Regions from separate parts of the Agathobaculum ammoniilyticum genome, predicted to be linked through region 3. Evidence: riboswitches for the same ligand, from Rfam matches in the RefSeq annotation. Region 3 holds a riboswitch; each other region holds the start of a gene.
The links. A riboswitch is a leader RNA that binds a small molecule or an ion and turns the genes downstream of it on or off. The one in region 3 is predicted to bind FMN.
Positions count from the first base shown of each region.

Region 1: linked by a shared signal. The riboswitch ahead of OCV66_RS01320 (ECF transporter S component) and the one ahead of OCV66_RS10180 (MATE family efflux transporter) in region 3 are both predicted to bind FMN.
Region 2: linked by a shared signal. The riboswitch ahead of ribD (bifunctional diaminohydroxyphosphoribosylaminopyrimidine deaminase/5-amino-6-(5-phosphoribosylamino)uracil reductase RibD) and the one ahead of OCV66_RS10180 (MATE family efflux transporter) in region 3 are both predicted to bind FMN.

Region 1 covers NZ_JAOQJE010000001.1:268,677-275,766, reverse strand. The annotation lists gene OCV66_RS01335 (ComEC/Rec2 family competence protein) at 1-1,502, shown strand, start outside; gene holA (DNA polymerase III subunit delta) at 1,506-2,561, shown strand; gene OCV66_RS01325 (toprim domain-containing protein) at 2,558-3,169, shown strand; FMN riboswitch at 3,215-3,347, shown strand; gene OCV66_RS01320 (ECF transporter S component) at 3,437-4,054, shown strand; gene OCV66_RS01315 (metallophosphoesterase) at 4,125-4,970, shown strand; gene OCV66_RS01310 (HAD family hydrolase) at 5,055-5,864, opposite strand; gene OCV66_RS01305 (RluA family pseudouridine synthase) at 5,861-6,784, opposite strand; gene lspA (signal peptidase II) at 6,774-7,090, opposite strand, start outside.
Region 2 covers NZ_JAOQJE010000004.1:166,421-173,510, reverse strand. The annotation lists gene ribH (6,7-dimethyl-8-ribityllumazine synthase) at 1-457, opposite strand, end outside; gene OCV66_RS06260 (bifunctional 3,4-dihydroxy-2-butanone-4-phosphate synthase/GTP cyclohydrolase II) at 476-1,684, opposite strand; gene OCV66_RS06255 (riboflavin synthase) at 1,706-2,347, opposite strand; gene ribD (bifunctional diaminohydroxyphosphoribosylaminopyrimidine deaminase/5-amino-6-(5-phosphoribosylamino)uracil reductase RibD) at 2,329-3,426, opposite strand; FMN riboswitch at 3,581-3,708, opposite strand; gene OCV66_RS06245 (ammonium transporter) at 3,863-5,602, opposite strand; gene OCV66_RS06240 (glutamine synthetase III family protein) at 5,814-7,090, opposite strand, start outside.
Region 3 covers NZ_JAOQJE010000008.1:105,222-112,311, reverse strand. The annotation lists gene OCV66_RS10185 (MATE family efflux transporter) at 1-338, shown strand, start outside; gene OCV66_RS10180 (MATE family efflux transporter) at 791-2,170, opposite strand; FMN riboswitch at 2,317-2,427, opposite strand; gene OCV66_RS10175 (Mov34/MPN/PAD-1 family protein) at 2,719-4,164, shown strand; gene OCV66_RS10170 (ThiF family adenylyltransferase) at 4,164-4,889, shown strand; gene OCV66_RS10165 (DUF6094 domain-containing protein) at 4,886-6,247, shown strand; gene OCV66_RS10160 (hypothetical protein) at 6,262-6,555, shown strand; gene OCV66_RS10155 (IS110 family RNA-guided transposase) at 6,683-7,090, opposite strand, start outside.

The DNA.
Region 1 (7,090 bases), on a different contig from region 3:
GCCATCTTGTCGCGGTTTCCGGTCTGCATATCGGTTTTTTGGTGGCGTTTTGCTCGTTGTTAGGCCGCAGGATCGGTACGCTGGTTTCGATTCCGTTCATCCTTTTATTTGTGCCGATCGCCGGAGCGAGCCCGTCCGTAATCCGTGCAGCGGTCATGTATTTGGTCACGGCCGGCGCTTTTCTGCTGCGCAAAGAAGCAAGCAGTCTGAATTCCCTGTTTTTAGCACTCGCGCTTTTGCTCATCCTCAATCCTTACGCAATCGCAAGTCTCAGTTTGCAGCTTTCATTTAGCGCCACACTGGGGCTGATCCTGTTGGCCGGCAAAATGCAGCGGCGGATGATGAAGCCGTTCCGGCCTTTTCCGAAAATGGTGTACCGCATCCTGTCCGTAGTTGTCGGATCGGTCTCTTGCACGGTATGTGCGACGATTTTTACCACACCGATTATCCTCAGCGCTTTCGGTTATGTCTCCGTTCTGTCGCTACTCAGCAATCTTTTGGTCGTCGGCGTGACTGCCGTATGTTTTATCGGCGGTTTTCTGGTTTGCCTGACATCGGTGTTCTTCCCATTTTTAGCAACGCTGTTCGCAAAAGCGATCACTCCATTGCTGACCTATATCCTCGATATCTGCAACTGGATTGCAGGCCTGCCGTTCGGCCTGATTAACTGGGCGGACAGCTTTGGTATTGCCGCGCTTGTTTTGTCCTTAGCTGGAATTTTAGCCTGGCTGCTTGCAGGCGCTCATATCAAATGGCGCTATGTTTTGCCTGTTTTCTGCCTTGTGCTGTTTGGCATCACGGCTTCGGGCGCATATTATAACCGGCAGCACTACTCCGTGACTTATCTTCCGTGTGGTAGCGGGCAGGCAATCATTGTATCCGACGCTGTTGGCAACATGACGCTTATCGATTGCGCGGGGGACGGAGGATATCGTAATGCTGCGGCATCCGTGCGGGAATGGATGCAGTGGAACGGCTTCCGGCAGGTTGACACACTGGTTTTGACTGCGGTGGATAAGGGGCATGCCCGCGATCTACCTGAACTGCTGCAGCATACGTCGGTCGAACAAATCTTGATTCCGAACGGCTGCAAAGAGACGCAGCACAACAAAGAGTTATTGCAATTGGTTGCGGAGGCGGATGCGGAGATCGTAGAGGATACGGTGCAGTTGGACGCCGCCGCGCCGGTCACGGTTTTTCCTGTCTGTGACGGTAAGCTTGGCGTGCAGATTGGCGGTTATGTTTTAGTGCTGCACAGTCCTACGCAAAAACAGCTTGCGGCATTCTTTGAAACCGAGTCGTATTCCGCACCGGATATTGTACTCTCACAACGGAATATGGAGGATACCGTGCTGCTGCGTCAGCTTATATCAGATACAAACGCGCAGCGGATCATTTTGCAGTCCAGCACAGGGGACGTGCTGCATAAATTTGAGGGAACGCCGATTGAAAGCCCATATTTCACCGGCGAACTGCAGGAACGCTACAAAAAGGAGGGATAGCGCATGGCTGCACCCAGAAAGAACGCGAATAACGGCAAGGCAAAGCTGATCCACGATCTGAAAGAGTGTTCCTTTGCGCCTTTATACATCATAACGGGTGACGAGGACTATATGAAAGCGCATTACCTGCGCCAACTCAAGGAAAAGGTAGTGGATGCTGCCTTTGCAGATTTTAATCTGCTGGAATATGAGGGGAAAGGCCTGACTCCGGAGCAGCTTACCGAGGCGATCGACAGTTATCCGGCCATGTCGGAGAAAAAGTTGATTATTATTACCGACTTTGACCTTTCCAAGCCGCCGGCCGGATTTGGTGATTTACTGCCCGAGATGCTCAGCGATCTGCCGGACTATGTATGCTTGGTGTTTTATTATGACATTTTGGAGGGCAAGCTCGATAAACGGACAAAGCTCTATAAAACGCTTGAGAAAACCGCCTGCATCGCGGAATGCAGCCGTTTGGAGGAGAATGAGCTGGTTGCATGGATTGAGCGGCGGGTCCGGTCGCTTGGCTGCACGATTACCTCGGATAACGCTTCATACCTGATATTCCTGTGCGGAAATTCGATGACCAATCTGGCCGGCGAAATCGATAAGGCGGCCGCGCATACGACAACAGGGGAGATCCGCAAATATAATATCGACGCGGTATGCTCGCCGGTTCTGGACGCGGTTATTTTCGATCTGACGGATGCGATCACGGCGGGTAAATTCGACAGGGCGGTTTCTCTGGTAGGCGAGCTGATTGCGCAAAAAAACAATGAGGTTATGATTTTCACGACCATTACGCGCCACATTCAGCGTCTATACGGCGCTAAGCTGTGTGAGAGCGCAAGGGGAGGGGAGCGGCTGCTGATGGAGCTGATCGGCTCCAAATCGCCGTACTATGCCCGACAGATACAGAATGCCGCGCGCCGCGTTTCACTCGACTGGCTGCGACAGGCGGCGTCTCTTTGCGCGCAGACGGATACCGCGCTGAAAGGGAGCGCTGTCGACCGGCAGAAGCAGATCGAGCTGACCCTGCTTGCGCTTGCATCCGCGCAGAAGGGGGAGCGTGCATGATCCGTATTCGGGAAGCGATCCTTGTAGAGGGACGATATGATATCAATACGCTCAAACAGGTGGTGGATACCGTTGTATTAGAGACCGGCGGCTTCCGTATCTTCCATGACAAGGACCGGCTGAAGCTGCTGCGGCGTATCGCGCAGGCACGCGGGTTGATTGTCCTGACGGATAGCGATGGAGCGGGCTTTGTGATCCGGAATTATCTGAAAGGCGTACTGCCTCGGGATCGCATCAAGCAGGCGTATGTACCGGATGTTTGGGGAAAGGAAAAACGCAAGCGGCACGCTTCCAAAGAGGGCAAACTCGGCGTCGAAGGAATGCGGCCGGATATTCTGTGCGACGCGCTGCGCAGGGCTGGTGCGACCTTTCTGGATGGGGAGGCGCAAAAAGGGAGGGATACCTCCGATAGCCCGATCACGAAAGCGGATTTCTATACATGGGGACTGACCGGTCGGACTGACAGTGCAGCGCGGCGGCAGCGGCTCCTGCAGGAGCTGGCGCTGCCCGCGCATATGACGGCCAACGCACTGCTGGAATTTATCAATGCAGTCGGAACACGGCAGGAAATTGAGGCTATCCTGCAGCATTTTTCTGAAAACCATTGACAAAACCATCCTAATTGACCTATAATAAAAGCGTAAATTAAATCAGTTCTGTTTCAGGGCGGAGTGAAAGTCTCCACCGGCAGTATACAGGGCGTTGTTCCTGATAGTCTGCGAGCCGCAAGGCATGATGGGTGTGAATCCCAACCGACGGTTATAGTCCGGATGAAAGAAACAGGTGTATCTCGGTACGTCTGCAAGCCCTTGGAGATTTCCAAGGGCTTTTTATTTACCCAACCAAACAGAACTCCTTACAAAGGAGACAGAACCATGACAAAAGCAAGCAAGATCACCTATACCGCCGTATTTGCGGCAATCGCTACCGTTCTTATGTATTTTGAATTCCCGATCCCGTTTATGCCGCCGTTTCTCAAAGTGGACCTTTCCGGAGCGGTGGTCCTGATCGGCGCGTTTATTTTTGGAATTGGCCCGGCGATTACCATGATCGGTATCAAGGATCTGATTCATTTAACACAGAGCCAAACGGCCGGTTCGGGAGAATTGGCGGATTTCCTGATGCTTTCCACCCTGGTGATTGTTGCTGTGTTGCTTTATCGCATGCACAAAAGCCGTAAATTTGCGGTTATCGGCTGCGCCGTCGGCGCGGTGGCCATGGCCTGCATGGGGATGCTGACCAACTATTTTCTCATTATTCCGTTTTATGTGAACGGAATGGGGTGGAATCTGGATGCGATATTCCAGATGTGCGCTGCGGTCAATCCTGCGATTGATGGGATGAGTGCATACTTGTTGTTTGGCATATTGCCGTTCAATCTGATTAAGGGGGTAATTTTGACGGTGATTACGATGCTGGCTTACAAAAAGCTTAGCGTATTTATTAAATCCAAACAGATTGACCTGCATCATAAAAGCCAGCAGGTGGGCTGAACCAAAAAGCGCGGAGGGGAGAGGACCTGCCGCGCTTTTTTAATAAATAAAGAAAAAAGGAGTCCCAGTAATGAAAAGAAAACGGATATTGTCCGCTGTCCTGATGTGCGCGGTCGGCGTGGGGATATGCGGCCTATATTGCGGATTGATGCCACGTCGCTATACGGTGTCAACGCCCAAACTCAACGCAGAGGAAAGGCTGCGAATCGTCATGCTTTCCGACCTGCACAGCTATGTTTACGGAAATGACCAGACACCGCTTCTTCGCAGGGTGAAGGAGCTGCAGCCGGATATTATCGCACTATGCGGCGATATTGTTGACGATAAACAACCGCAGGACGGCGCAAAGCTGCTGCTAAAACAGATTACAGAAATCGCGCCATGCTATTATGTATCCGGCAATCATGAATATTGGAGCAGTGAGCCGGAGCAGATATTCCGGATGATAGAGTCCTATGGAATACACGTCTTACATAATGAACGGGAGCGTATAACAGTGGACGGCCGAGAATATGTGATCTGCGGTGTGGATGATCCGGCAGCCTATGGCGACCGCGTGCCAAGCTCATATGGGAATGCAGCGTCCTACCGGAAAGCGCTGCAAAGTTTTGACGACCTGTTCAAGGATGATGCGTTTCATATCCTGCTGGCGCACCGTCCGGAATATATAGAGGAATACGCTGCGCATCCGTTTGATTTAACGCTTTGCGGTCATGCACACGGCGGCCAATGGAGAATCCCGTATATCATGAATGGTCTGATTGCGCCCAATCAAGGCTTTTTTCCGGAATACGCCGGTGGCCAGTATCAAATTGGTGCTATGACGGAAATTGTGGGACGCGGCCTGGTATTGGATTGGAAGCCCCGTGTTTTTAATCCGCCGGAGATTGTCGTCGTTGATATCGCTCCCCAATAGAGAGGGTGCTTTCTAAAAAGAAGATACATACAATTATACAAAAGAAAAGTTTTGTATAATTGAGGGAGGGTGAAAAGAAGCGCATCATGAATAATGCGCTTCCAAATATTCGACTACTGCGGCGACCGCATCCAGGTCATTCTCTCGGACATGGACGTCTGCCGCCTGTAATATCCCATCGTCCGCATTTGCTGGTGCAAAACCCAGATATGCTGCGTGGATCATATCCTCATCATTATAGCTGTCTCCAACGGCGAATATCCGGTCGTGCGGTATTCCGCAGTTTTGTGCGATCGTTTCCAGGGCGGTTCCTTTGTTGACGCCCTGCGCCGTAACCTCCCAAAATGAAGGCATACTTGATGCCATGCAAAACCGATCCTGATATGGCTTCAAAAACGCCTTTACCTGATTCATAAGCGCGGGATCGCCTGTAAAATTGATTTTGCACCAATTTGTAGTATCCGGAAGACGGTTCGAAGAAACCGTCTCGAAATCCAAATGCAGGGTGCGCATATGCTGTTCGGTTACTTCACTTGACTGGCATACCAGGATACGGTCGCCAATAAAAATTTCGCAACCTATTTGTGAAAATTCTAACAAAGTTGTCTGAATCAATTCCTTTGTTTCCACCGGCATGCCGGCGCAGCGCATTACCTGATGCTGTTCGTTTAAAATCAACGACCCGTTGAGAAGGCTGTACGGTGCATTAAACGGAAGCTGCGGCAGGTAGCTGCGGATTGCCCCGGGCGCGCGCCCAGTGGCTAAGGAAAAGCGTCCTCCCTCCTCCGTAAAATACCGCAGTGCGCGTTCATTCCGTTCTGATATCCGTCGGCTGCTGTCAAGTAAGGTGCCATCCATATCACAGGCCAGCAGCATTCCCTCAAATTTATTCATTCCATCTTCTCCAGTTTTGCAATAATATCCGTAAAATAGTCAGGGAGCGGTGCGGAAAAGCACATGACTTCCTCTGTTCGCGGATGCTGTAAGGTAAGGCGCGCGGCATGCAGGCATTGTCCGCCGATATGAGCGAAACGGTCTTTGGCAAGGCCGTACAGCGGATCGCCGATAATCGGATGCCCGACCGATGCCATATGCACGCGGATCTGATGCGTCCGTCCGGTTTCGAGCTGAAAGGCCATATGGGCATAACTGCGGAAACGATGCAACACCTTATAATGGGTCACGGCGTTCCGTCCGCCTTCCATCACAGCCATTTTTTTGCGATCGGTTTTATGGCGTGCAATCGGCTTATCGATGGTCCCGCTGTCCAGTTTAGGGGATCCGATGACGATTGCTTCGTACCCACGAAACGCGGTATGCGCCGCAATCTGTGCCGCGAGGCTTTGATGTGCGGTGTCGTTTTTGGCCACAACCAGCAACCCGCTGGTATCCTTATCGATCCGGTGTACAATGCCGGGACGCAGTTCGCCATTGATACCCGACAGGCTGGTCCCGCAATGGAACATCAGTGCGTTTACCAGAGTGCCGGACCAGTTTCCGGCAGCGGGATGAACGACCATCCCGCGCGGTTTGTTGACGACAATGATGTCTGAATCCTCATATATAATATCCAGCGGGATATCCTCGGGACTCAGGTCTACCTCCCGCACTTCCGGAAGCTGGACCAGGATATCCTCTCCACCCGACAGCTTATAATTCTTTTTTACAGCCTTGCCCGCAATGGTGACAGCCTGTTCCGCAAGCAGGTTCTGCACTGTAGAGCGGGTCAAGCCTGGAATCTGTTCCGCCAAATAGCTGTCGATCCGCTGACCGGATTCCGTATCCGGTACGGATAACCGAAAGTTATTCTTCATGCGCCTGCTCCGAAATTGTCTGTTCGTCCTCTTCTGTGAGCTTTGCAGCTTCTTTCGGCGGCTGTTCTTCTTTCTCTTTGTGCTGGAACATGACATACAGGACGAAAAGCACGCCGCCCGTGCAAATAAAGATGTCCGCGACATTGAATACTGGAAAATGGATCAGACGAAAATCGAATAAATCCACGACAAAACCGTGTATCACACGGTCGATCGCATTACCCACCGCACCTGCGGCAATCAGGACCAGGGACCATTGTCCAAGCTGCGTCTGCATTACTTTTTTTTGCAGCAGAACCAGAATGA
Region 2 (7,090 bases), on a different contig from region 3:
GCTGCGGAAGCAGATCCACAAGCTCCAGCGCCGCCAGAGCCGCGTCCGCACCCTTGTTGCCCGCTTTGGTACCCGCACGCTCGATGGCCTGCTCAAGGTTCTCGGTCGTAACCACGCCGAACAGCACGGGTACGCCGGTCTGCAGGCCCACCTGCGCAATACCCTTGGAAACCTCGTTGCACACATAATCATAGTGCGTAGTCGAACCGCGTATGACAGCGCCCAGACAGATGACCGCGCAGTACTGCTCGCTCTGCGCGAGCTTTTGCGCCGCGAGCGGTATCTCAAATGCGCCCGGCACCCAGGCGAGCGTGATATCATCCGTATCCACGCCATGCCGCACCAGCGTATCCTCCGCGCCCGCAATCAGCTTGGAGACAATGAACTCATTGAACCGAGCCGCGACGATTGCAAATTTCCCTTTCCCCGCGACAAGCTTGCCTTCCAGTACATTCATTTCGGTTTCCCTCCTGTTTTATATGGTTTTCTGGAACAGATGCCCCATCTTGATCTTTTTGGTGTGCAGGTAAAACGCGTCGTCCTCCTGCGGCGCGATCTCAATCGGCACGCGCTCAACGATCTCCACGCCGAACCCGTCCAGTCCGTAGATCTTTTCCGGATTGTTGGTCAGCAGGCGCAGCTCCCGCGCGCCGAGATCTTGCAGGATCTGTGCGCCGATCCAGTATTCGCGGAGGTCGGGCGCAAAGCCGAGCTTAACGTTGGCCTCTACCGTATCCCAGCCCACCTCCTGCAGCTCATAGGCCTTGAGCTTGTTAATCAGGCCGATGCCGCGGCCCTCCTGCCGCATATAGAGCAGCACGCCACGGCCCTCCTTTTCGATCTGCTGCATGGCGGCCGCGAGCTGCTGCCCGCAGTCGCACCGCCGCGAACCGAACACGTCGCCGGTCAGGCATTCCGAATGGACACGGCAGAGCAGGTTCTTCCCGTCCCCGATCTTCCCTTTGACGAGCGCGACATGGTGCTCGCCGGTCAGGTCGTTGACATAGCCGTAGATCTGGAATTCCCCAAAGCGTGTCGGCAGCTTGGCGCTGGCCTCGCGAACCACATGCTTGTCATGCCTGCGGCAGTAATCCTGCAGGTCGCGGATGGCAATGACCGCAACACCCCACTCGCGCGCCTTTTCGAGCAGTTCGGTCGTGCGCATCATGGTGCCGTCGTCGCGCATGATTTCACAGCACAGGCCGCACTCCTGCAGCCCCGCTATGCGGCACAGGTCGACCGTTGCCTCGGTGTGTCCGTTGCGGGTCAGCACGCCGCCCCGGCGCGCGGTCAGCGGGAACACATGGCCCGGCCTCCGGAAGTCCGCCGGCCCTGCGGCCGTATCCGCACACGCGCGGCAGGTCAGTCCGCGCTCCTCGGCGGAGATGCCGGTTGACGTATCCACATGATCGACCGAAACGGTAAACGCGGTATGGTGATTGTCTGTATTGACCTTGACCATCTGCTCAAAGCCGAGCCGAGCCGCGATTTCCGCGCTCATCGGCGTGCAGATCAGCCCTTTGGCATGGGTCGCCATAAAGTTAACGTTCTCCGTGGTCGCAAATTCCGCCGCGCAGATCAGGTCGCCCTCGTTCTCGCGGTCCGGATCGTCGATCGCCATGATCAGCCGGCCGGCGCGCAGCTCGTCAAGCGCCTGTTCGATGGTTGCAAAGTTTTGCTGCATGATTCCGCCTCCCTCTTTCTGTTAAAAGCCGTGTTGGCTGAGAAATTCCATAGTGACGTCCGTCTGCCGGGCGGTATGCGGGGCAAGCAGCTTTTCCACATACTTGCCGATCACATCGCATTCCAGATTCACCCGTTCGCCCTGCCGCTTGCCGAGCAGGGTGGTCTGTGCGCCGGTATGCGGTATGATGGACACGGCAAAGCCCTGTCCGTCCACCTGCGCGACCGTCAGGCTGACGCCGTCGATCGCAATCGAGCCCTTTTCCACAATGTACCGCAGCAGAGCCGTGGGCGTCTTGACCGACAGCCAGACCGCGTTATCCTCGCGGAGGAGCGACGCGACCGTCCCCGTGCCGTCGATATGTCCGGACACGATGTGTCCGCCTAACCGCCCGTCCGCGGGCATCGCGCGCTCCAGGTTGACCGGCGCGCCCGCGCGCAGCTCCCCCAAGTCAGAGCGGCGCAGGGTTTCTGCCATCACGTCCGCGGTAAACGTCCGCCCATCCAGCTCCGCAGCCGTCAGGCATACGCCGTTTACCGCTATACTGTCGCCGCACCGTGTCCCCGCGAGCACGGCATCGGCCGCAATCATCAGCCGCGCGCCCCGCGCGCCGTGCGCGATGCGTTCGACGCGCCCGACCTCCTCTACAAGTCCTGTGAACATGGCAGGTATCCCTCCAACAAAAAGTCCTCTCCAACCGGCTCGGCGGTCAGACCGGTCAGACGCCACGCATCTGCCATCCGAGCAAGCCCCTGCCCGCCGGCCGGCGTCCTGGCCGTGCTACCGCCGAGCAGCTTGGGCGCGATATACGCCTGCACCTTGCGGACGATGCCGGCTTCCAGCGCGGCGAACGCCAGCGTCGTGCCGCCCTCCAGCAGGATACTGTCCACGCCGCGCGCGCCGAGCTGCCGCATCAGCTCGCGCAGATCGACCCGTCCATCCCGCTCCCCGCAGAGCAGGATCTGCGCGCCCGCCTTTTTGAGCGCGGCAGCCCGCTCATTCCAGCCGACTGCCGCGATTATGGTCGGTATCTCGCCCGCGCTTTGGATCAGGCGGCTGTCCAGCGGTGTGCGCGCCCGACTGTCGCACACAATGCGCAGCGGATCACGCCCGCCAGGTATGCGGCAGGTGAGCAGCGGATCGTCCGCCAGCACCGTGTCCACGCCCACCATGATTGCGGAAAGCTGCCCGCGCACCTCATGCACTCTGCACCGTGCGGCCTCCCCGCTCACCCAACGGCTGTCGCCCGAAGCGGACGCAGTCTTGCCGTCCAGCGTCATCGCGTATTTATACACGACAAACGGCGTCCGGTGCTGGATAAAGTGGAAAAACACTTCATTCAGCCGCCAGCACTCCTGTTCCAGCACGCCGGTCTCGACCTCCACGCCCGCCTCGCGCAGCAGGCGCACCCCTTTCCCGTCGACGAGCGGATTAGGGTCCGTGCATCCGACCACCACGCGGGCGATACCCCGCTCCAAAATCGCGTCCGTGCAGGGCGGCGTGCGGCCCCAGTGGCAGCAAGGCTCCAGCGTGACATACAGCGTCGCACCCGCGGGGTCCTCCGTGCAGGCAGCCAGCGCATTTCGCTCCGCATGCGGCCCGCCGCACGTCTCATGCCATCCCTCGCCGATCACGCGCCCGCCGCGGGCGATCACACAGCCCACCATCGGATTCGGGCTGACCCGTCCCGCACCGCGCCGCGCCAGCTCGAGCGCCCTGCGCATCAGAAGCTCCTCTTGCAAACGGCATCATCTCCCAATAAAAAATGTCCCGAAAGCCGCAGACTTCCGGGACATATATGGCGCGCCGCCAAACAAAAAATCCTGAAACGCCGCGCGACGTTTCAGGACGGTAAACAAGCGAATCAAACAAAGGGGCATCCCCCTTTTGCTTTCACACTTTCTTCTTTCATCCAGACTATACTGTCGGCCTCGGAGTTCCACCGAGTCATGCTTCCGCCGGAAAGGCGTCCGCTCGCGGGCTGTACCGCCGGTAGGGAATTGCACCCTGCCCTGAAGAAATCTGTTTATTCGGTTTTCCTGCAGAAAGCTTTCTGCTCTTTCAGTATACACCCTTCCCCACAAAATGCAAGCATAAATTTTCATCTGGCCTCCGGTTTCTGCAGAAAGTGAGACAGAGCAGCCGCCCTGTCCCACTGTTCCGGCTTGTTCCCCTCGATCAGTCGTCGTACTGCAGCGCGTCGTAGCCCTCCGCGCCCGTGCGCACCTTGACCGCGTTTTCCACATCGTACACAAATATCTTTCCGTCGCCGATGTGGCCGGTGTACAGCACCTTTTTGGCCGTTTCGATCACAGTCTCGACCGGCACCTTGGATACCACGATCTCCATCTTGATCTTGGGCAGCAGCGTCACGTCCACCTCCGCGCCGCGGTAGTACTCGGGCGCGCCTTTCTGCGTGCCGCAACCGACCACATTGGTCACGGTCATGCCCGCAATGCCGATCTCGTTCATCGCGTTTTTCAGCACCTCGAATTTGGACTGCTTGGCAAGGATGACCACCTTGCTCAGCTTGTGTCCGCCGCTGGACGCTTCGGATGTAATCTTAGTGACCGGCACCGCCTGAGCGGGCGCGGCCGCGGCCGCAGCCGCTTCCCCTGTGTCGTCCTGCGCCGCCTTGGTACCCAGCACGGACGGAACCACCGGCATAAAGTCCGCATAGGCGGAGGGCAGGCCGTGCTCGGGCTTGTCAAGGCCCATGATCTCTTCGGCCTCGCTGACGCGCAGGCCGACCGTATGCTTGATGATCTGGAACACCACGGTCATCGTGACCGCGACCCACGCGATCACCACGGCCATGCCGAGCGCCTGGATGGCCAGCGCGTGCCAGCCGCCGCCGTAGAACAGGCCGACCGGCGCCACGTCGTTCGTACCGTAGGCGTAGTAGCCGAACAGGCCGACCATCAGCGTGCCGGTCGCGCCGCACAGGCCGTGTACACCGACCGCGCCAACCGGATCGTCCACCTTGAGCTTCTGGTCGATGAATTCAATGCCGAACACCACCACAAAGCCCGCAATGATGCCGATGATGGCTGCGCCGAAAGGTGTTACCGTGTCGCAGCCCGCCGTGATGGCTACCAGGCCGGCCAGCGAGCCGTTGAGCGTCATGGAAACGTCCGGCTTCTTGTAGCGCACCCAGGTCACGCACATAACCGTGACTGTCGCGACCGCCGCCGCCATGTTGGTGGTGACGAACACGCGCGCCGCGGTTTCAGCCGCGCCGTTCGACAGCGCGACTGTCGAGCCGCCGTTGAAGCCGAACCAGCAGAACCACAGAATAAACACGCCCAGCGCGCCTAGGGTCAGCGAGTGGCCGGGGATCGCGCGCGCCTTGCCGTCCTTGGTGTACTTGCCGATACGCGGGCCGAGGATGGCCGCGCCCACGAACGCCGCTACGCCGCCGACCATGTGTACCGCAGTCGAACCGGCGAAGTCATGGAAGCCAAGCTCGGCGAGCCAGCCACCGCCCCAGATCCAGTGACCGGAGATCGGGTAGATCACCGCCGATATGACCATGGAATAGATGCAGTAGGCCGAGAACTTGGTGCGTTCGGCCATGGAGCCGGACACGATGGTCGCGGCGGTGGCACAGAATACGGTCTGGAAGATCAGCGTCGTCCAGTCGTAGCCTTCGCCGACCACACCGTCCGCCAGAAGGTCAAAGCCGCCGAACACGCCGTTCATCGAACCGAACATGATGCCAAATCCGACCAGCCAGAAGATCGGCGTACCGAGTGAAAAGTCCATCAGGTTTTTCATGATGATGTTGCCCGCGTTCTTAGCCCGGGTAAAGCCGGTTTCCACCATCGCGAAGCCCGCCTGCATGAAGAACACCAGTGCGGCTCCGACCAGCGTCCACCCAGTATCCATCGAGGCGGCAAGGTTTACAAGGTCTTGCATGAGAAAATCCCTCCTAAAAAAATTTGGCGTGTATCTCCGGTCCCAAGGCCGGAAATACACGCCGTTGTGTATGATAATTTTTTACACACGAAAATTGCTTTGCCGCGCCCTTTGCCCCAAGGCTGTCGGGCCGCGTCATTCGAGTATCGAAACCAGACTTCTCCGGAACCTGGTTTCGTATACAGGGAGACTTTTCAGGTCCCCTGTCCGTTCAGGTATAAAACAGGATATCCGCGTAGGTCGGGAACGGCCAGTACTCCTTGCCCACCATCCGTTCCAGCGCGTCGGACGGCTTGCGTACGGCGTCCATGCACGGGAGTACCTCATCGTGGTAATAATGCGCGAGCGTTTCCGCGTCCGCTTTCGGCACAGCCTCCACGGCTTCCTCCAGCGTGGATACCGCGCACTCCAGCGCATCGTTCAGGGCGGATACCTGCGTCAGCAGGCGGGTTTCCGCGCCGCCCGCAAGGCCGAGCTGCTTCTTGGCCAGCGCGCCGTCCGCCACCGCGCGCTCGAACGACAGGCAGGCGGGCAGGATCTCGCGGCGCGCCATGTCGCGCATGGTGAGCGCCTCGATGTGCAGGGTCTTGTAATACTCCTCAATCACGGCCTCCTCGCGGGACTCCATTTCCAGCTTGGTATACACGCCGTGCGTCTCAAACAGACGGATGTTCTTTTCATCCGTGTAGTGCGGCAGCGCCGCGTCCGTGGACTTGAGGTTGAGCAGGCCGCGCTTTTCCGCTTCCGCGACCCAGCTTTCGTCGTAGCCGTTGCCGTTGAAAATGATGCGCTTGTGCGCCTTGATCTCACGCCGCAGCAGCGCGGTGAGCGCCGCCTGGAAGTCCGTCGCGCCGTCCAGCTCATCCGCGAACTGGCGCAACTCCTCCGCGACCGCAGTGTTGAGCATGATGTTCGGGCAGGCGATGTTGAGCGAGGAGCCCAGCATGCGGAACTCGAACTTGTTTCCGGTAAAAGCAAAAGGCGAGGTGCGGTTGCGATCGGTGGTGTCTTTCTGGATGTCCGGCAGCGCGGACACGCCGAGATCCATCTTGGTCTTGGCCACATCCGTGTAATCCCGCCCTGCCTCGACTGCATCCAAGATTGCCTGCAGTTCGTCGCCGATGAACATGGAGATGATCGCCGGCGGGGCCTCGTTCGCACCCAGGCGGTGATCGTTGCCCGCGGAGGCGACCGAGATGCGCAGCAGGTCCTGATATTCGTCCACGGCCTTGATAACCGCAGTCAGGAAGAGCAAAAACTGCAGGTTGCCGCTCGGCGCCTTGCCAGGCTCGAGCAGATTCTCGCCCGTGTCGGTCGAGATCGACCAGTTATTGTGCTTGCCCGACCCGTTGACGCCCTCGAACGGCTTTTCGTTGAGCAGGCAGACGAAGCCGTGCCTTTCCGCCACACGCCGCATGACCTCCATGGTGAGCTGGTTGTGGTCGGTGGCGATGTTGGTCGTGGTGAACACCGGCGCCATCTCATGCT
Region 3 (7,090 bases):
TCTTACCGATTTTTATTATTGGCTTCATCTTTGTTAGTGTATCCAGAGTAACCACTGCTTATTTTTACGCAACGGGAAGAAATCTATGGGCCTATATCTTGATTTATGGAGAGCCGCTGACGCTTTGTATTTCACTTTTAATCCTTCCCAATGCCATGGGAAACGTAAACGGGACCTGGATTTCGGTTCCTTTATCTCAAATTGTCGCGATGCTACTCAGCTTGCTTTTGATTCAAAGAAACAGAGCGCGGGAAAAACAGCAACAGCTTATGAAACAGAATCAGGCAGCAAATGGAGACAGAGCATCTGACATATCAGATGAAGAGAAAGACGGATAGGAAGCAATGGCTTCTTATCCGCCTTTTTCTGCTATTATTTCGCAGCGTTATTGGGAAACTTTCCAGCCGACAGCTTCCTGCCTAGCCGTTACAAAATCGGCGTACAGGCTTTTCCGCCATAGCAGCGGAGACGATCCGGTCATGGGTTTCTGTCTTATCCTTTGGCATGCTTTCCTTCTTGTTGAAGAGTTTCTCCGGGTGCATCAGCCCCGCGTGCTCTATTGCTATGTGATTCTCAGCGCACGTCACCGGTGGAAGCGCAAGTCATCCTGAGCCTGTTTCAAATACCTCGTACTCCCGTACTTTGGAAGGACTCCCCTGGCGGGGCACCGTCCGCCTAGCTGAGCTGACCCAGCTGGATACCACCATCTCTTTTCGTATTCACATGTTCTGAAAGCAGGACCATCTCTGAAGGGGGACGCGGTGTGTTGCTTGGTTCCGTCTCCACCGGCTTACGAGAGCCAACCCTGTTTTTTCCAACGCCGGAACTCCCGCAGTACCAACACCAGGGAGAGGAGAAAGGAAACCACGTCGGCAACGGGGGCTGCCAGAAGCGCCCCATTGAAGCCAAAGGTCTGGGACAGCAGCAGTGTCAGGGGAATCAGCACCACAGCCTGCCGGATTGAGGGAATGGCCAGAGCCTGCACGGGCTTCCCAATCCCCTGGAAAAAGGAGGCGGTAGCCATGTGAATCCCATAGAGGAAAAAGGCCAGCATGTAAACTCGGAAGATGTGCTGGCAGGCATCTAGGTACACTGGGTCCCCTGAGACAAACAATGTGCCAATGGCCCGGGGGAAGAGCTGATAGACCGCAAACCAGCCCACGGACACCACCAGCGCAATGGTGGCCGCCATACGGTAGGTAGCTCGCACCCGGTCATACCGTTTGGCGCCGAAATTGTAGCCGTTGATGGGCTGGGTGGCTGAGGACACCCCCACGAGCATGGCGTGGGCAATCTGGTACACCTTCATCACCATGCCATAAACCGAAAGCGCCACATCCCCGCCATAGGCCGTCTGGGCCCCATACCGGGTCATCAGGTTGTTCATGGTCACCTGGACGGCAGCGGTCATAATCTGCGTGAGGAAACTGGGGATGCCCAGCTTAAAAATCCGGCCCGTGAGGGCCGCCGTGGGACGCAGCCAGGCCCGGCGAATCCGCACCGACTGAAGCCGCCGCAGATAGACTAGGCACAGACCGCCAGCCGCCACCTGTCCAATGACGGTGGCAATGGCGGCCCCCACCACCCCCATGTGCAGACCGAAAATGAAAACAGGGTCCAGCACCGTGTTGATCACCGCCCCTAAAATCATGCACTTCATGGTGTATTTGGGGTTGCCGTCCGCCCGAATGATGGCCGTGAGAGCAGAGCTGAAGAGCAGGAAGGGCAGCCCCCAGACGATGATCTGGGTATAATCCAGAGACGCCTGAAAGGCCGTCTCCGTGGCCCCGAACAACAGGACAATCTGCTGGGCAAACAGGCTTCCCCCCACCGCCAGAAAAACCCCCGCGGCCACCAGCAGGGTCACGGTATGGCTGGCGGTCCGGTCCGCCTCCTCTTGCTGCCGGCGGCCCAGGCAGAGGCTCATATTCGCCGCGCAGCCGTCCCCGATCATCAGTGCCAAGGCAATGGTGACAATGGTCAGGGGAAAGGCCACGTTGGTGGCGGCCATCCCCATGACCCCCACCCCCTGGCCGACAAAGATCTGATCCACAATGTTGTACAAGTAGTTGACCATCAGGGTCAGGGCTGTGGGGATCGAGTACCGACGTATCAGACGGCCGATGGGTTCGGTCTCTAGGGGATTCTGTTTCCGTTGGGGTTGTTCCATAGCTCCCGCTCCTTTCTTCCACGGCAGGGCAGACGGGTAGCAAAAAGCACCCGGATACGCCCCTAATCTCAGGGCCGCCGGATGCCATCCCAAACTCACGTTCCAGACAACAAGGGGATGGGAGGCCGCCGGTGACACGCCGCAACCTCTTTCTTCTCCCATCCAGACCAACTGTTGGCTTCGGACTTTCACCGAATCAGCGCATGGCTCGCGGGCTTTGACCGCCAGTAGAGAATACCTCGTTTCCGAAGAAAACATTTCTTTTGCTTTAGGATAGCACACCTTCCCCACCTGTGTCAATGGAAATTTTCCTAAATAAGGGTAAAAACATTTCATCTTTCCAAAGCAGGTAAGCCGTGCTATATTAAAGGAGAAATCAGGTCAGAGTAATTCGTGTCAGAGTAACCCGCCCAGGAGGCAGTCTGCCTGTCTGGACCGCACACCAGCTCCGTACTTGATTCATCACCTGACTTAGACCATGCAGAATCCACTATCGGATACTGTATGGTCTTTTTTTGCGTCAAAACCGAGAATGGAGGAAAAAGACTATGAGCGAACAGAACAACAGCATGAACGGAATGGATCCTGGGACCGGAAATAGCCTGGAGGAGCTTTTCGGTTCCGCACTCCCGCCGTTAGACCTTGGGGATCAGATACCCGCATCAGCGCAGACGATGCAGCCCCAGCCAGTGCCGGTTGAAAGCCAGCCGGCCGCAGCTCCGGAAGCGCAGCCGCAGCCCATTCCCCAGCAGGTGGAGCAGGCCCAGCCGCAGATGCAGCCACCCCAGGCTGTGCCGAACCGCGCAGGGCAGCCCAGTATGCAGCAAACGCCGCAGACAGGCCCCGTTCCTGCACCGCAGGCGGTACAACAGACAGCAGGCCCCGTAACGCAGGCAGCCCCCACTGCACCAGTACAGCAGCCTGCAGCAGCGCCCACCCCGCAGCCCGCGGCCGGCCAGGTCATAGACCTGTTTGGCGCGGTCGCGGAGGACGGTGTGGAGGCGCGCCTCGCACGGCTGGCCAACGCCGCCCCTGTATTCGAGTACGGCTCTATCCGGGAGGATATCACAGACCCCGCCATGACCTTTGAACAGCTCCGCGTCAAAATGTCCGCGGACTGCCCTGAGCTCGAAGCACGCAGCCATGTGTCCTGGACTGTGGGCTACGCCGGTATCACGGAGCGGGTATCCAGCGCGGACGCGAGTATCTTCGAGACAAAGGCCAAAATCGAAAAGGGCAGGAAATTTAAGGACGCACTGAAAAAGCTGAAGGAAAAGGACAGGGATCCGGTATGTACCGTCAAGCCTACGGTCACGGCCCAGAAAAAGGGCGTGCTGCGCTTCCCAGGCTACAAGGGGCTGTTCTGCAGCACAGAACAGGCGGAGCAGTCGGATAAGGCTATCGCATACATCCCCGCACAGGACGGCAGGGTATACGAAATGCGCCGCAACGGGATCGGCACATTTATCGCGCCGTCCCAGCATATTGCGGAGCTGGAGGGCGTCCGGTCAGGCTTCCATATGAGCCTGCCCCGACTCCCAGCGGCTCTGCTCGCGCAGATCATCGCATTTTTCCGGCGCGTGTGCGTGGACTGCGGCAGGGATGTAGAGGCGCTGGTCAACGTACTGTGGGACCGGCAGGGACGCCAATACGTCCTGCACGTCCCGCCGCAGCGCATTGATAAGGCCAGCGTGGAGACAGACCTCTCGCAGCAGCCGGACCCGGAGCGGTACCTGCACGTCATGGACGTGCACTCGCATAACACGATGGCCGCCCGTTTTTCCCGTACAGACGATGCAGACGAACAGGCCACGCGCCTGTACATGGTCATCGGCCGCCTGGACCGGTATTATCCGGACATCCGCTGCCGCTTTGCGTGCGGCGGCCGCCATGTTGAGGTACCGGCGGAGCAGGTCTGCGAGCGGACAGACGTCCCTTTCGCCCCTGAGTGGCTGAAAGCCGTTCAAGAAACCGGCCTGAAGGAGGCGGCGTGATGCGCTTCCCTGTCTCCTGCCCCATCCATATTGTGATGCTCGGCTGCGGCGGCACGGGCGGGCATATCGCCCCGCACCTGTACCGCCTGCTGTATTCGGTGTTCCGCCCTTCCACGGCCATCCTCTGTGATGGGGATCTGGTGGAAAAGCGTAACCTTGTCCGGCAGAACTTCGTATCCCGCGACCTCGGCCGCAATAAGGCTGAAGTGCTCGCGGAGCGGTATTCGGCAGCATTCGGGATGGGATGCCGGTATGTGCCGCGCTACATCGAAAGTGAAGAGGGACTCCGGCAGCTGCTTTATCCTGATTATGCAGACGCGCTCGTTATCCTGCTCGGCTGCGTGGACAACAACCGCAGCCGGAGGATGTGCAACGAGGTGTTTTACCAGACGAAAAATCTGGTCTACATCGATTCTGGCAACGGGTTGGCGAACGGGCAGGTCGTGTGCGGCGTCCGCAAGGGCGGGCGCACACTGCGCCGGCCGGTGGCGGGCTTCTATCCGGATATCCTGGACCCAACGGACAAATTCCCCAGTGAGCTGCCCTGCGCGGAGGCTTCCGTCTCCTCGCCGCAGGCCATGACGGCCAACCTCATGGCGGCCACGCTTACACTGTGCATGCTGTATAACATCATCGCGGGCGGCGAGCTTACCACCCGCATGACTACCTTCTCCAGCAAGACAGTGAACGTCCGGCCGCTGCTCCCGAAACGGAGGGCGGCATGATGGAGCAGCCCCCCTACGCCTGCGGCCGTCTGGGCGAGCTTGCGCAGGATATCCGCTGGCGCGCCGATCAGCTCCCCGCCCTGCGGGAGGCCGGCGGCACGGCGGAACTGCGGCAGATCGCCCAGCAGATACAGAAGCTGGCGTCTGCCCTCCATGAAGCAGCGCTCCTGCTCGAAGAGCTGGACCTGCCCAGGGTCCCTGCCTATACGGCGCAGCTCAGCGCGGCGGTATCCGGTTTCCATATCCAGACGCCGGATTACAGCAAGCTGCTAAAAGCGTTTTCGGACTGGCTGGCTTACATCAAGCCGGTGCTGCCGGATGCGGGGACAAAGACCGTGTCCACATCCGTGATCGGACGGCAGATGAACAGCGTCCGCCTCGGGTACTATCCCACAGACCCGGCGCATGTCGCGTATATCCGCCGCGCTTTGGTGTTCCCAGAAGGCAAAACGGTGAATCTGCTGGACCCCTGCTGCGGGGAAGGCAAGGCCCTCCATCAGCTTGGGGACGGCGGGAACGCCGTGACCTATGGTGCGGAGCTGGATGACAGCCGCGCGGAGGCGGCGCAGGAACAGCTGGACCACGTCGCGATGGGCAGCTACTATTTCTCCCGCATCTCGCGCAGCGCGTTCCATCTGCTGTTCCTCAACCCGCCGTACCTGCAGGTGTACGGCGGCGCGCGGAGCGAGAAACGCTTCCTCGGCGAGGGCTATGACCACCTGATGCTGGGCGGGGTGCTGGCCTACATCATCCCCTATTACCGTCTCACCGAGGACGTGTGCCGTTTTCTTGCCGCCCACTTTAACAGTTTGATGGCGTACCGCTTCTGTGAAGAGGAGTTCCGGAAGTTCCGGCAGATCGCGGTGCTGGGCGTGCGCAAGCCGCGCGCGGAAAACCCGCGGATGGCAAGGCTGCTGGAGCTGGCGTCGCTGTCTCCGGATAAGCTGCCTACGCTGGACCAGATCCCGCTGGGCAGTTATCCGCTGCCGGATGCAGAGAAGGCTGTTCCCCTGTTCCAGGGCGCTCGGTTCAACGTGCGCGAGCTCGCAGACCAGATGCGCCGCATGGGCAGTATGCTGCCGAGGCAGTCTACGCTGGACGGGCGTGAAAAGCGCCCGCCCCTGCCGCTCACCATCGGCCAGATCGGCCTGGTAGGCGGTTCCGGCCTCATTAACGGGCTGATCGAGTGCGACGCGCCGCATGTCCTGAAAGGCCGCGTCGTAAAGGCAGTCCGCCGGCGCACCGGCGAGCAGTACGACGAGACAGACGGTACGACTACCACAGAGATCATCGAGACGACGAGCAATAAGATGGTGTTCAATGTGCTTACGCCACAAGGCGTGAAGCTGCTGGCATGAAAGAAGGATTGAAAATGAAAACAGAAAATGAGCATGTGATCCATGAAGTACCTTTCCCCGCCGGTCAGATCGTTGTGACACGGCGCATTGCAGGGGAACTGAACAGCCTGGTCATCGGCCATCTGTTCAGCCGCCACCTGCACTGTGACTGGGGCGAACTGTGCGAAGAGGACTGGAAGATGAATGACGCCGCTGTGCGGAATGGCGAACGCCTGCTCTCCTCGTATCAGGCAGCAGGACAGAAGGTGTTCATCATCACCGAGTGGGACCGCTCCGTGACCACCATCCTGTTTGCGGACGAATATTAATGAGAAAGATTAACTATTAGATGTCAACCCTCAAAAGGATGGTGGAGGTAGAAAAACAGATGGTTCTCGAAAGGGTATAGCAAAGCAGAGGTTCGCAAGAACCCCGGCACAGGCTAACAAGGTGGATTTATGCTGCTAAACTACAATAAGGCTGTCGTGACTTCTCCATAGCGAAAATCAATCGTACAAGTTTCTTGGCAGCATGGGAAAGTGCGACATTATAGTGTTTTCCCTCCGCTCTCTTCTTAGCGAGATAAACGGCAAAGTTCGGATCCCAGAGACAGACGTACCTGGTTGCGTTGAAAAGAGCGTAGCGCAGGTATCTGGAGCCGCGTTTCTCCATGTGAGGATAGCAGTTCTTGAGTTGTCCGGACTGGTAAATAGAAGGAGACATTCCAGCGTAGGCTAACAGCTTGTCTGGGGAGTCAAAGCGAGTAAGGTCGCCTATCTCGGCCAGGATCATAGCGGCCATGCGGAAGCCCACCCCTGGGATGGTGGTAATGGGAGAATCGATTTCTTCCATCAAAGACTGAAT